2 regions of the Arthrobacter sp. SRS-W-1-2016 genome follow, and region 1 is predicted to be linked to the other one. Evidence: predicted binding sites of a transcription regulator. Region 1 holds the regulator's gene; the other holds the start of a gene.

Region 1 (5,266 bases):
GATCATGATGTCCCAGAAGCCGTTGGATCACGACTACTTCACGCCGTGGCAGAATCCGAGCAGCCTGGCGACCACGATTTCCGGTAAGAACGTTGTCACGGTGGATGTTTCCCGTGACGCGTTCAATTCCAATCTCGACGGCGGGATGGCGCAGCGGGCGATCCAGCAACTCGTCTATACCGCCACTGCCGCGGCAGCGAGCTCAGGCCTCATCGATGCCGGACAGCAGATCAAAGTGGCCATCCTGGTGGACGGGCACACAGACTATATGGCGTTCGGGCAGGTCAAGCTCGGCGACCCCATGGTCCGCGACGCCACCGTGGTGGCACCCGTATGGATCATCGACCCGCAGGAGGACCTGACCTTGCCTGCCGGTCCGGTCAAGTTCAATGGTCGGAGCACGGACCCCTCGAAGAAACTGCACTGGCAAATCCTTCGGGAGAACTCAAACGGCGACAAATCGTCCTACTTGGCCGGGCAGACCACCGCTTCGACCGTACCGGGACAGGGTGGCGTCTTCAGCCTCACCGTGGGGCTCGGAGCCGGCCGCTATGAATTGCGGGTCTCCTTGGTCGGTCCCAACGACGCCGACGTCCCGACGGATACCCGCTCCTTCAACGTCCGCTGATCGAGGGGTCTTCCTACCAGCGCCCTAGAATGTCGCTGGCCAGTACGACGGCGGCAGGACCCGCCGTCGACGAGCGAAGCACGTGGTGGCCCAAGAGTGCGGTGACGGCGCCGACGTCGCTGAGCTTGGTCACTTCGCGCGGTGAAATGCCGCCCTCCGGGCCGACGATGAGCAGGACTTCCCGCCCCGCGTCGGTGTCCTCGCCGGAAATCCCGCCGCGCCAATTCTCCAGGACGTCGCGCAAGGGACGTTTCGCGTCCTCGTGAAGGATGATCGCCAGGTCAGCCGCGGCTACCGCCGCAGCCAGCCCGGAGCCGTCGACGGCGGCACGCACCTCGGGAATCCACGCGCGCCGCGCTTGCTTGGCGGCCGCGGTGGCGACGGATTGCCACTTCGCGTGGGCTTTGGCAGCCCGGTCGCCCTTCCAGCGGACGATCGAACGCTCGGCCTGCCAAGGCACGACGGCGTCAATACCGAGTTCCGTTGCCGTCTCGACGGCAAGCTCGTCACGGTCGCCCTTCGCCAGCGCCTGGACCAGCACAAGCCGCACGGCCGGGCGGCCTTCCTCCTGGACGGCGGAGGCAAGGACGGTCAAGGTACCCTGCCCGGATCCGGCCACGGTGCCCGTGAGCCGCTTACCCGCACCGTCGGCGATGTCGACCGCTTCGCCGATTTCCAGGCGCTTGACCGTGACAGCGTGCCTGGCTTCGGCGCCGTCGAGCACGAAAGTGTCACCGGTGCCGAGTCCGTCCAAGGTTCCGGCAGCGGTGAAGAATACGGGGTTGCTCACCGCTACAGGTTACCGAGCTTGTCCCGCAGCTTCGCGAACATACCGCCGCTGGCCACGAGCTTGCCCTCGGTGAACTGCTCTCCGCGCAATTTGGCCAGTTGGCGGAGCAGCTCTTCCTGGGCGGCGTCTAGCTTGCCGGGCGTCTCCACATGCAGGTGCACCTTGAGGTCTCCCCTGCCGTAGCCGCGCAGGTGGGTGACGCCCAGCCCGCGAAGGGTGATGACTTCGCCGGACTGGGTGCCGGACTTGACGTCGATCTCCTGGGGGCCGTCGAAGGTCTCAAGCTGCAGTTCCGTGCCCAATGCCGCGGCGGTCATGGGAACACTGAGCGTTGCATGAAGGTCGTCGCCTTCACGAAGGTAGGTGGAATCGCTGTTTACCCGGATCTCCACGTAGAGGTCGCCGGGAGGCCCGCCCGCAGGACCTGCTTCGCCTTGCGACGACAGCTGGATGCGGGTTCCGGTGGCGACGCCGCCCGGCACCTTGACGGTCAGCGAACGGCGGCTGCGGATGCGGCCCTGGCCGTTGCATTCATTGCAAGGATCCTTGATGATCGAGCCGAAACCTTCGCACGATCCACACGGTGCCGCGGTCATGACCTGGCCGAGGATCGAGCGCACGGCCCGCTGGACCTGGCCCGAGCCGCCGCAGATGTCGCAGCGCTCCGGGTGGGTGCCCGCGCGGCAGCATGAGCCCTCGCACGTGGGGCAGATGACAGCAGTGTCCACCTCAAGCTTCTTGTTGACGCCGAAGACAGCCTCGCGCAAGTCGATGCGCACACTGATGAGGGCGTCCTGCCCGCGACGCATACGTGATGCGGGCCCCTGCATGCCGCCACCTCCTCCGCCGAAGAAGGTGTCGAAGATGTCCTGGAACGCGAATCCCTGGCCTGCGTAGCCGCCGCCGAAACCGTTGTCCGTCCCGTTCTCGTTGCCTGTGGCGTCGTAGACGCGGCGCTTCTGGGGGTCGGAGAGGACCTCGTAAGCGTGGGTCACGGCTTTGAATTCCTCCGCAGCGCCGGCCCCGGGGTTCACATCGGGGTGGAGCTTACGTGCAAGCTTGCGGTAGGCCTTCTTGATCTCCTCGCCGGTTGCTTCCGACGAGACGCCCAGAACGTCATAGTGACTGCTCAAAGTCGGTATCTCTTCCTTTATTACGGGTACACTGCGTTTCTTGCGGGGCGGTTCCAGCCGAAGCCGTCAACCGCCCAGAATGCGGGAAAGGTAGCGTGCGACGGCACGGACGGCCGCCATGGTGTTGGGGTAGTCCATGCGGGTGGGTCCAAGAATGCCGATCTTGGCGCTGCTGCCCGGACCGTAGCCCGTGGCAACCACCGAAGCCTCGGAGAGGCCGTCATAGGGGTTTTCGCGGCCGATGCTCACCGTGACTCCCCGGGGGTCTTCCGCCATGTCCGACAGCAGCCGCAACATGACCACCTGCTCCTCGAGCGCTTCGAGGACAGGGCCGATGCTCAGGGGGAAGTCCACGTTGGAGCGGGCCAGGTTGGCCGTGCCGGCCATGACCATGCGTTCATCGCGGCTCCGGTCGGCGAGCCTTTGGAGACCGTGGGCAAGGGCGCCTGCAAGGTTCCGGAGCGCCGGCGGGCACAAGGCCACCACCGAGGGAAGGACTTGGGGCATGAGGTCGAGCTGTGAGCCCGCAATGCTTCCAAGGAATCGCGCGCGCAACGTCATGAGCTCTTCGTCGGCAGTGTCCGCAGCTGCGTGCACAACGCCTTGTTCCACTTTGCCCGAATCCGCGATCAGCACTACCAGGACCTGGCGCGGTGCCAAAAGGACAAACTCGATGTGCCGGACGCGTGCGCGGCTCAGGTGCGGATACTGGACGACGGCGACCTGGTTGGTCAGTTGGGACAGGAGCCGGACCGTGCGCTCCAGGATGTCCTCGACGTCGTCGGGGCCCTCAAGCAACGAGTGGATGGCCCGGCGCTCCGCAGCCGACAGCGGCTTGACCTCGGAAATGCGGTCCACGAACAGGCGGTAGCCCTTGTCCGTGGGGATGCGGCCTGCACTGGTGTGCGGTGCCGCAATGAGGCCTTCCTCTTCCAAGAGGGCCATGTCATTGCGGATGGTGGCGCTCGACACTCCCAGATGGTGCCGTTCGACCAAGGCTTTGGAGCCGACAGGCTCGCGGGAGTGAACGTAGTCCTCCACGATGGCGCGTAACACTTCAAGCTTGCGTGGTTCGCTCACTGCCCACCTCCATTCAACAACCGGTACTTCTACAGTTAGCACTCAACATGCCCAAGTGCTAACAAGTCTAGTATGAGCCACCTCGTTGTTAGCATTGGTACCGCTCGCGGCGAACATGATGCCCGCGCGGTCCGGCGGAATGCCAAGGACCGTGACCGATCCCTTAGCGCAAAGTGGTGTGAAGACCGTGTCTTACGACAATTGGGGCCCGCAAGACCTCTCCTCGCCGGCCAAGCGGCAACTGCCTGAAGTGCCCGTTGAACGCGGAATGGTGCTCGAGGACGTGCAGTCCGGTTGGGTCGGGGCCGTGACCAGGGTGGAGAAGTCCGGAGGCATGCACATCGTGGTGCTTGAGGACCGGCGGGGAAAAGCGAAATCGTTCCGGCTTGGTTTCGGATTCCTGCTGGAAGGGCAAGCGGTGAAGCTCCTCCCGCCGATGCCGCGCGCGGCGGCCGCAAAGGGCGCGTCGCAACCGGGCAGGACGGCGTCGGGTTCCGTCCGGGTGGCCGGCCAGCGGGCCCAGGTCGCCAAGGCAAGCCGGATCTGGGTGGAAGGCAAGCACGACGCCGAGCTTGTGGAAAAGGTCTGGGGAGACGATCTGCGGGTGGAGGGCATCGTCGTCGAGCCCTTGCACGGCGTGGACGATCTCAAGGCGGCCATCGCCGCCTTCTCCCCCGGCCCTGGCCGCCGGCTCGGAATCCTGGTGGATCACCTGGTGCCGGATTCGAAGGAGTCGCGCATCGCTGCCGACGCCATGACGTTGCCGGGCGCCAAAGGAAACGTCCTGATCGTCGGTCACCCGTATGTGGACGTCTGGCAGGCAATCCGGCCCAAGGTGCTGGGGATCGAACAATGGCCGACCGTAGCGCGCGGCACGGATTGGAAGACCGGCATCCTCAGGTCGTTCGGTTGGCCGCACGAGACGGCCGAAGACGTGGGACTGGGTTGGCAGAGGCTTCTGGGCGCCGTCCATAGCTACGCCGACCTGGAAGCGTCTTTGCTGGGTCGCGTGGAGGAAGTGATCGATTTCCTGACCGTCGCATGATGGTTTGGATGCCTCCGGGCCCGGACGTGGTCGTCCGATCCCGTGCCGAGCAAGTATTCTGGGACAGCAACACCGCACCTATAGATACTCGAAGGAAGAAACTGTGGCAGACAACGCTCCTGACGATCGGGACGGCGCCTCGGGCCAGTCCCAGTACCGCGGCGTTCCTGCCAACGCGCTGCCCTTGACCGCGTCGGAAGACCGGCAATGGGCAACCCTGGCGCACTTCGGCGGGATCCTTGGATGTGTTCCGTCGCTCCTGATCTACCTGATTTTCCGCGAACGTGGTCCGTTCACGGCCCAGGAATCAAAGGAAGCCCTCAACTTCACTTTGCCGCCGACGATTGCCGCGGTGCTCGCCAACATTCTCGTCTTGCTCCCGGTGGTGGGAAACCTGTTCGCGGTCCTTGCCACGGGAATCTGGGTCGCGGTGACCTGCTTCTCGGTGTCCGCTGGAATCCGCGTCAACCACGGACAGCCGCACCGCTACCGCTTCAACCTGCGCTGGATCAAGTAGCCGCTCTTCGCGGGTGCCTATGACGGTTCGCGCGCCCGCCGTCCGCGCCGGACGCTAGTCCGGAAGGATCCGG
Region 2 (5,266 bases), on a different contig from region 1:
GGGCGTTCCGCCAAAACCCGACATACGTGAGCGGGCGTTCCGCCCAAACCCGACATAGGTGAGCGGGCGTGGTTAAACGGCGACGACGGCCCCCACCTGAGGCGGGAACCGTCGTCGTGCGTGTGGCTGGTGAGCTACAGCGGGGGCTTAGAAGCCGCCCATGCCGCCCATGTCGTCGCCGCCACCCATGGCCGGAGCGTTCTTCTCCGGCTTGTCGGCAACAACGGCCTCGGTGGTCAGGAACAGACCAGCGATGGAGGCTGCGTTCTGGAGAGCCGAGCGGGTGACCTTTACGGGGTCGTTGACGCCGGCAGCCAGCAGGTCCTCGTAAACGCCGGTTGCGGCGTTCAGGCCGTGGCCCGACGGCAGGCCGCGGACCTTGTCGATGACAACGCCCGGCTCGAGGCCGGCGTTGTGGGCGATCTGCTTGAGCGGAGCGTCGATGGCAACGCGGACGATGTTGGCGCCCGTTGCTTCGTCGCCTTCGAGCTGCAGGTTGGCGAATGCCTTGGCACCGGCCTGGATGAGGGCAACGCCACCACCGGCGACGATGCCTTCTTCAACGGCAGCCTTCGCGTTGCGGACTGCGTCCTCAATGCGGTGCTTGCGCTCCTTGAGCTCTACCTCGGTTGCGGCACCGGCCTTGATGACTGCAACGCCGCCGGCCAGCTTGGCCAGGCGCTCCTGCAGCTTCTCGCGGTCGTAGTCGGAATCGGAGTTCTCGATCTCGGCACGGATCTGTGCCACGCGGCCGGCGATGGCGTCGGCGTCGCCGGCACCTTCGACGATGGTGGTCTCGTCCTTGGTGACAACAACCTTGCGGGCGTTGCCGAGCAGTTCGAGGGTTGCGTTCTCGAGGCTGAGGCCGACCTCCGAGGAGATGACCTGGCCGCCGGTGAGGATCGCGATGTCGGCGAGCTGTGCCTTGCGGCGGTCACCGAAGCCGGGAGCCTTGACGGCAACGGACTTGAAGGTGCCACGGATCTTGTTGACGATCAGGGTGGCCAGGGCCTCGCCCTCGATGTCTTCGGCGATGATCAGCAGCGGCTTGTTGGACTGCATGACCTTCTCCAGGACCGCAACGAGTTCCTTCACGTTGGAGATCTTGGAGTTGACGATCAGGATGTACGGGTCTTCGAGGACCGTTTCCTGGCGCTCTGCGTCGGTGACGAAGTAAGCGGAGATGTAACCCTTGTCGAAGCGCATGCCCTCGGTGAGTTCAAGCTCCAGGCCGAAGGTGTTGGACTCCTCGACCGTGATGACGCCTTCCTTGCCGACCTTGTCCAGGGCTTCAGCAATGAGGTTACCGATTTCGGTGTCGCCGGCAGAGATGGAAGCCGTGGCTGCGATCTCTTCCTTGGTCTCGATCTCCTTGGCCGAGGCCAGCAGTTCGCGGATGACGGCTTCAACAGCCTTCTCGATGCCGCGCTTGAGGGACAGCGGGTCGGCGCCGGCAGCTACGTTGCGCAGGCCTTCCTTGACGAGGGCCTGGGCCAGGACGGTGGCGGTGGTGGTGCCGTCGCCAGCGACGTCGTCAGTCTTCTTGGCAACTTCCTTGACCAGCTCGGCGCCGATCTTCTCGTAAGGATCGTCCAGCTCGATCTCCTTGGCGATGGAAACACCATCGTTGGTGATCGTGGGGGCGCCCCACTTCTTTTCGAGGACGACGTTGCGTCCACGCGGGCCGAGGGTGACCTTGACGGCGTCGGCGAGGATGTTCAGACCCCGCTCGAGACCGCGGCGTGCCTCTTCATCAAATGCAATGATCTTGGCCATAACGGCGGTAGTCCTTTCGGGACAGTCGTTAAGAAGGTGCCTTCACTGCGGTGCCCGCGACGGACGATCCTTCGCGTTCGGCCTCTGTACGCCGCGCGCTCGGGATCTCACCCCAGCAAGGTTTTCTTTGTTCCCCCAAACACCGCCAGTGTTTCCAGACGGCCGGAGCCGTGAAGAATTAGCAGTCAGTGCTTGTGAGTGCTAATCAATAATTAGCACTCACCCGAGGAGAGTGCAAGCAGCAAGCGAGGGAAACTGCTCGCCACGCCAGGGGAATTCGCTACGGGCACAAGCCGATCACGGAGTCCGCGAGGCGGTCTCCTTGCCACTCACCCGCGCAGTGTTGTCTGCACCGTAGGTGAAGACCATGTAATTGGACGATGTAACGTCGCCATTGGCGTCGAACCCGATGGCGCCGGACTCGCCGTCGTAATCCGGAAGCTTGGCCCCCTTCAGCACCTCGAGGCAGTCCTTGTATGACGTACAGGACGTGCGTTCCTTCGTTGCCGCATCACCCGACGTCGGACGTGTCCCGCCGGACACGGTGGTGAGCCAGGCTGCGATCGAACCGCCGGCGTCGTCGCCCGCCGCTGCGGCCGCGAGCGCCGCGAGGGTGACGGCGTCGTACGTTTCGGCCGCGTACGTCGTGTCCTTGAGTTTGGGGTCGATGCCGGTCAGGTCCGCTTGGAACTCCGCACTCGGGAAGACGCCTGGAAGAATTCCCCGCGCGCCGTCGAGGCCACCGGCTCCCAGCGCGGTTCCGTATTGGCGGATGGCACCGTCGCTCAAGATCAGGTTCTTGCCGCTCAACCCCGCGTTCAAGAGCTCGGCCAGGGCGCCTTGGGCGCCATCACGGGCAACCACGACGACGGCGTCCGGAGTGCCGGACTTGATGGCCGCCGCGGCGGGAGCTGCTTTGCCGGCCGTGAATTCCGTGTTGGACACTGCCTCCATTCCGAGGCTGCGGGCAGCGTCCATGACCGCTCCGGAAACACGAGTGCCGTAGTCCCCGGATTCGTGGAGGACGGAAATCCTCTTGGCGCCGCCGTCGTGGGCAAGCTTCGCCAAGACGCTCCCCTGTGCGGCATCAGCGGCCGAGGTGCGGAAGTAGAAACCGCCGTTCTTGTAGCTGCTCAGCCCCGACGCCGTGTTGGCCGGCGAGATGAGCGGAATCCGGGCAGGAGCCAGCACATCGATGGCGGCGGGTGCATGGCTCGAATCCGTCGGCCCCACAACGACGTCGGCGTGGGCCGAAAGCAAAGCCTTGGCTTGCGTGGCTGTATCGGCCGTGAAGGCCGCCGCGCTGGCCCCTTGGCTGGCGCTGATGCCTTCGCCGGCCGCGGATTCCGGGAGCAACTCGACCGGGCGGTTCTTGAAGCCGCCGGCGTCGTTGATCTGCTTGACGGCCAATTTGGCCGCTGCCAGCTCGGACTCGTTGAGGAAGGCGGAACTACCCGTATTGTCCAGAATCACGCCGACGCGCAGGACGCCGTCGCCGCTCGGAGTGACGGAGCTGAGCCTGGCGTTGCCAACGGGGGCGGAACACCCGGCCAGTCCAACGGCCAAGGCTGCAAAACCTGCAAGGAGAGGTGCTGCCAACGATGCCCGGGACCGGCGCACCCCAAGAGGCAGGGACAGCCCTGTTGCCGCAACACCCACTAGATAAGCCGCACGCTTTCTGCCTGCGGGCCCTTCTGGCCCTCGCCCAATTCGAAGTCGACCCTTTGTCCTTCTTCGAGCGCACGGAAGCCATCCATCTGGATGGCGGACCAATGCACAAAGATATCGTCACCGGATTCATCCACGGTGATGAATCCGTAGCCCTTTTCGGCATTGAACCATTTGACGGTTCCCAAAGCCATGATCCCCACACTTTCAACTAGCTGTGGCCGGCTTCCGGGATCTCCGGGCCAGCTCACAACTACTGTAACCACAGTCACGTTGCCGTAGCGCAACCTTGGGTGCGGGTAGCCGCAATGTTATTGAGGCGTAACCGAGTTCCTACTTGTAACCGGGGCCCAGAATGACAACTACGGGCTGCTGGAACTCGGCGCTGTCCACCAGGTTGGAGATACCCAGCAATTTGCCGAGCGCTTCGGCGTTGCCCTTCTGGGCCGCGCCTTTGTAGAAGACCGACGACGTCTGCTGGGGCATGCCGCCCCAGTTGGCGACGGTGGACAACGGCCATCCCCCGCCTTGCACCATGCCGGCCACACGGGCAGCCAGTCCACCGGTGGTGGTGCCGTTGTAGACCGCGACTACCGCGGTCTTGTCCAAGGGCGCCGTGGTGGGGGTCGGCGTGCTGGAGGGAGTGTCGCTCGGGCTTGGTTGCCCGGATGCCTGCACAGAGCTACTTGGAGACGGCATGCTGCTCGCAGAGGGCGACGCCGCGGCACTTGGCTTCGAGGCGCCCGCCGTGGCGACGGCTTGCGGCGTCGTCGATGAGGTGAATCCCAGCTTCGGAAGGACGACGAACGCAACGAGGCCGACAGCCAGCGCAATGCCGCCCAGGAGCAGCACCGGCCACAAGGCTGCGCGGGAAGCGGACGCGACGAGCCTGTGGACACCTTGGCGCGATGAGCTCTGCGGGACACGGTCGAATTCATCCCGGGCAAATTTGGTCATGGTGAAGCCTTGTCCTTGCTGCTTGCTTGCTGGGGTATCAGCGGATGCTTTATGCGTCGGAACCGAGACGGCGCGCTGTGCGGGCCCTCTGACGTGACATACGTAGTCTACGCAATCTCTTGACCAGCATGGGATCGTGCGCCAGTGCTTCCTCGGTGTCGATGAGGGCGTTGAGGAGCTGGTAATAGTGGGTCGCGGACAGATCGAAGAGTTCCCGGACGGCCTGTTCCTTGGCCCCGGCGTACTTCCACCACTGCCTCTCCAGGGCGAGCATCTGCTGTTCACGCTCGCCGAGCGGCGAATCGCTGCGGAGTCCGGCGGACAGGTCTTCGAGCACCAATCCAGTTGCTTCGGACGCCATGGGTTCCCGTGCGGGTTCTGCCACGACACACTCCTTCGACGCATTGACTGAAAAATGTCCCCCGCCCATGGTAACGGGCGAATAACACCGATGTCATTTGCCCCGCCGCGGGAGGAACTCCCGAGGCCCGCTTTCCCCAGATGCCCCACGACAGGGAGAATGGCTGGGTGGCAGGCGAAGAAGCGTTATTTGAGCTTGAATCCGAGGACCGCTCCGCCGGGTTCGAAGCACTCCCGGGGATGGCCTTGGAGGACCTGATGGCCCCGGACTGGGCCCACGCGCTCTCCGGCGTCGAGGACGAGTTGCGCTCGGCGCTGGCCTTCGTGGCGGGCGAGGCCAGCCGCGGAACCCAGGTGCTGCCTGCCGCGTCGAACATCCTTCGCGCCTTCCGGCAGCCACTGGCCGACGTCAAAGTGCTGATCCTCGGCCAGGACCCCTACCCGACGCCGGGACACGCCGTCGGGCTCGCTTTCGCGGTTTCCGGACAAACCCGGCCCATCCCCC

The links. Region 1 encodes HrcA, which represses chaperone genes, less so after heat shock. Its sites were predicted from a motif close to TTNGCACTCGNNNNNNNCGAGTGCNAA; they were not measured.
Region 2: groL (chaperonin GroEL) is a predicted target of HrcA. The motif match lies at 1,955-1,981, and genes of this name have one in related genera.

The regions. Positions count from the first base shown of each region.
Region 1 covers NZ_MTPV01000003.1:8,296-13,561, reverse strand. The annotation lists gene BMF89_RS00440 (GerMN domain-containing protein) at 1-628, shown strand, start outside; gene BMF89_RS00435 (16S rRNA (uracil(1498)-N(3))-methyltransferase) at 642-1,418, opposite strand; gene dnaJ (molecular chaperone DnaJ) at 1,421-2,551, opposite strand; gene hrcA (heat-inducible transcriptional repressor HrcA) at 2,618-3,631, opposite strand; gene BMF89_RS00420 (DUF3097 domain-containing protein) at 3,819-4,676, shown strand; gene BMF89_RS00415 (DUF4870 domain-containing protein) at 4,780-5,193, shown strand; gene hemW (radical SAM family heme chaperone HemW) at 5,248-5,266, opposite strand, start outside.
Region 2 covers NZ_MTPV01000026.1:74,280-79,545, forward strand. The annotation lists gene groL (chaperonin GroEL) at 148-1,776, opposite strand; gene BMF89_RS06630 (ABC transporter substrate-binding protein) at 2,074-3,435, opposite strand; gene BMF89_RS06635 (cold-shock protein) at 3,435-3,638, opposite strand; gene BMF89_RS06640 (LytR C-terminal domain-containing protein) at 3,778-4,401, opposite strand; gene BMF89_RS06645 (DUF3263 domain-containing protein) at 4,451-4,786, opposite strand; gene BMF89_RS06650 (uracil-DNA glycosylase) at 4,930-5,266, shown strand, end outside.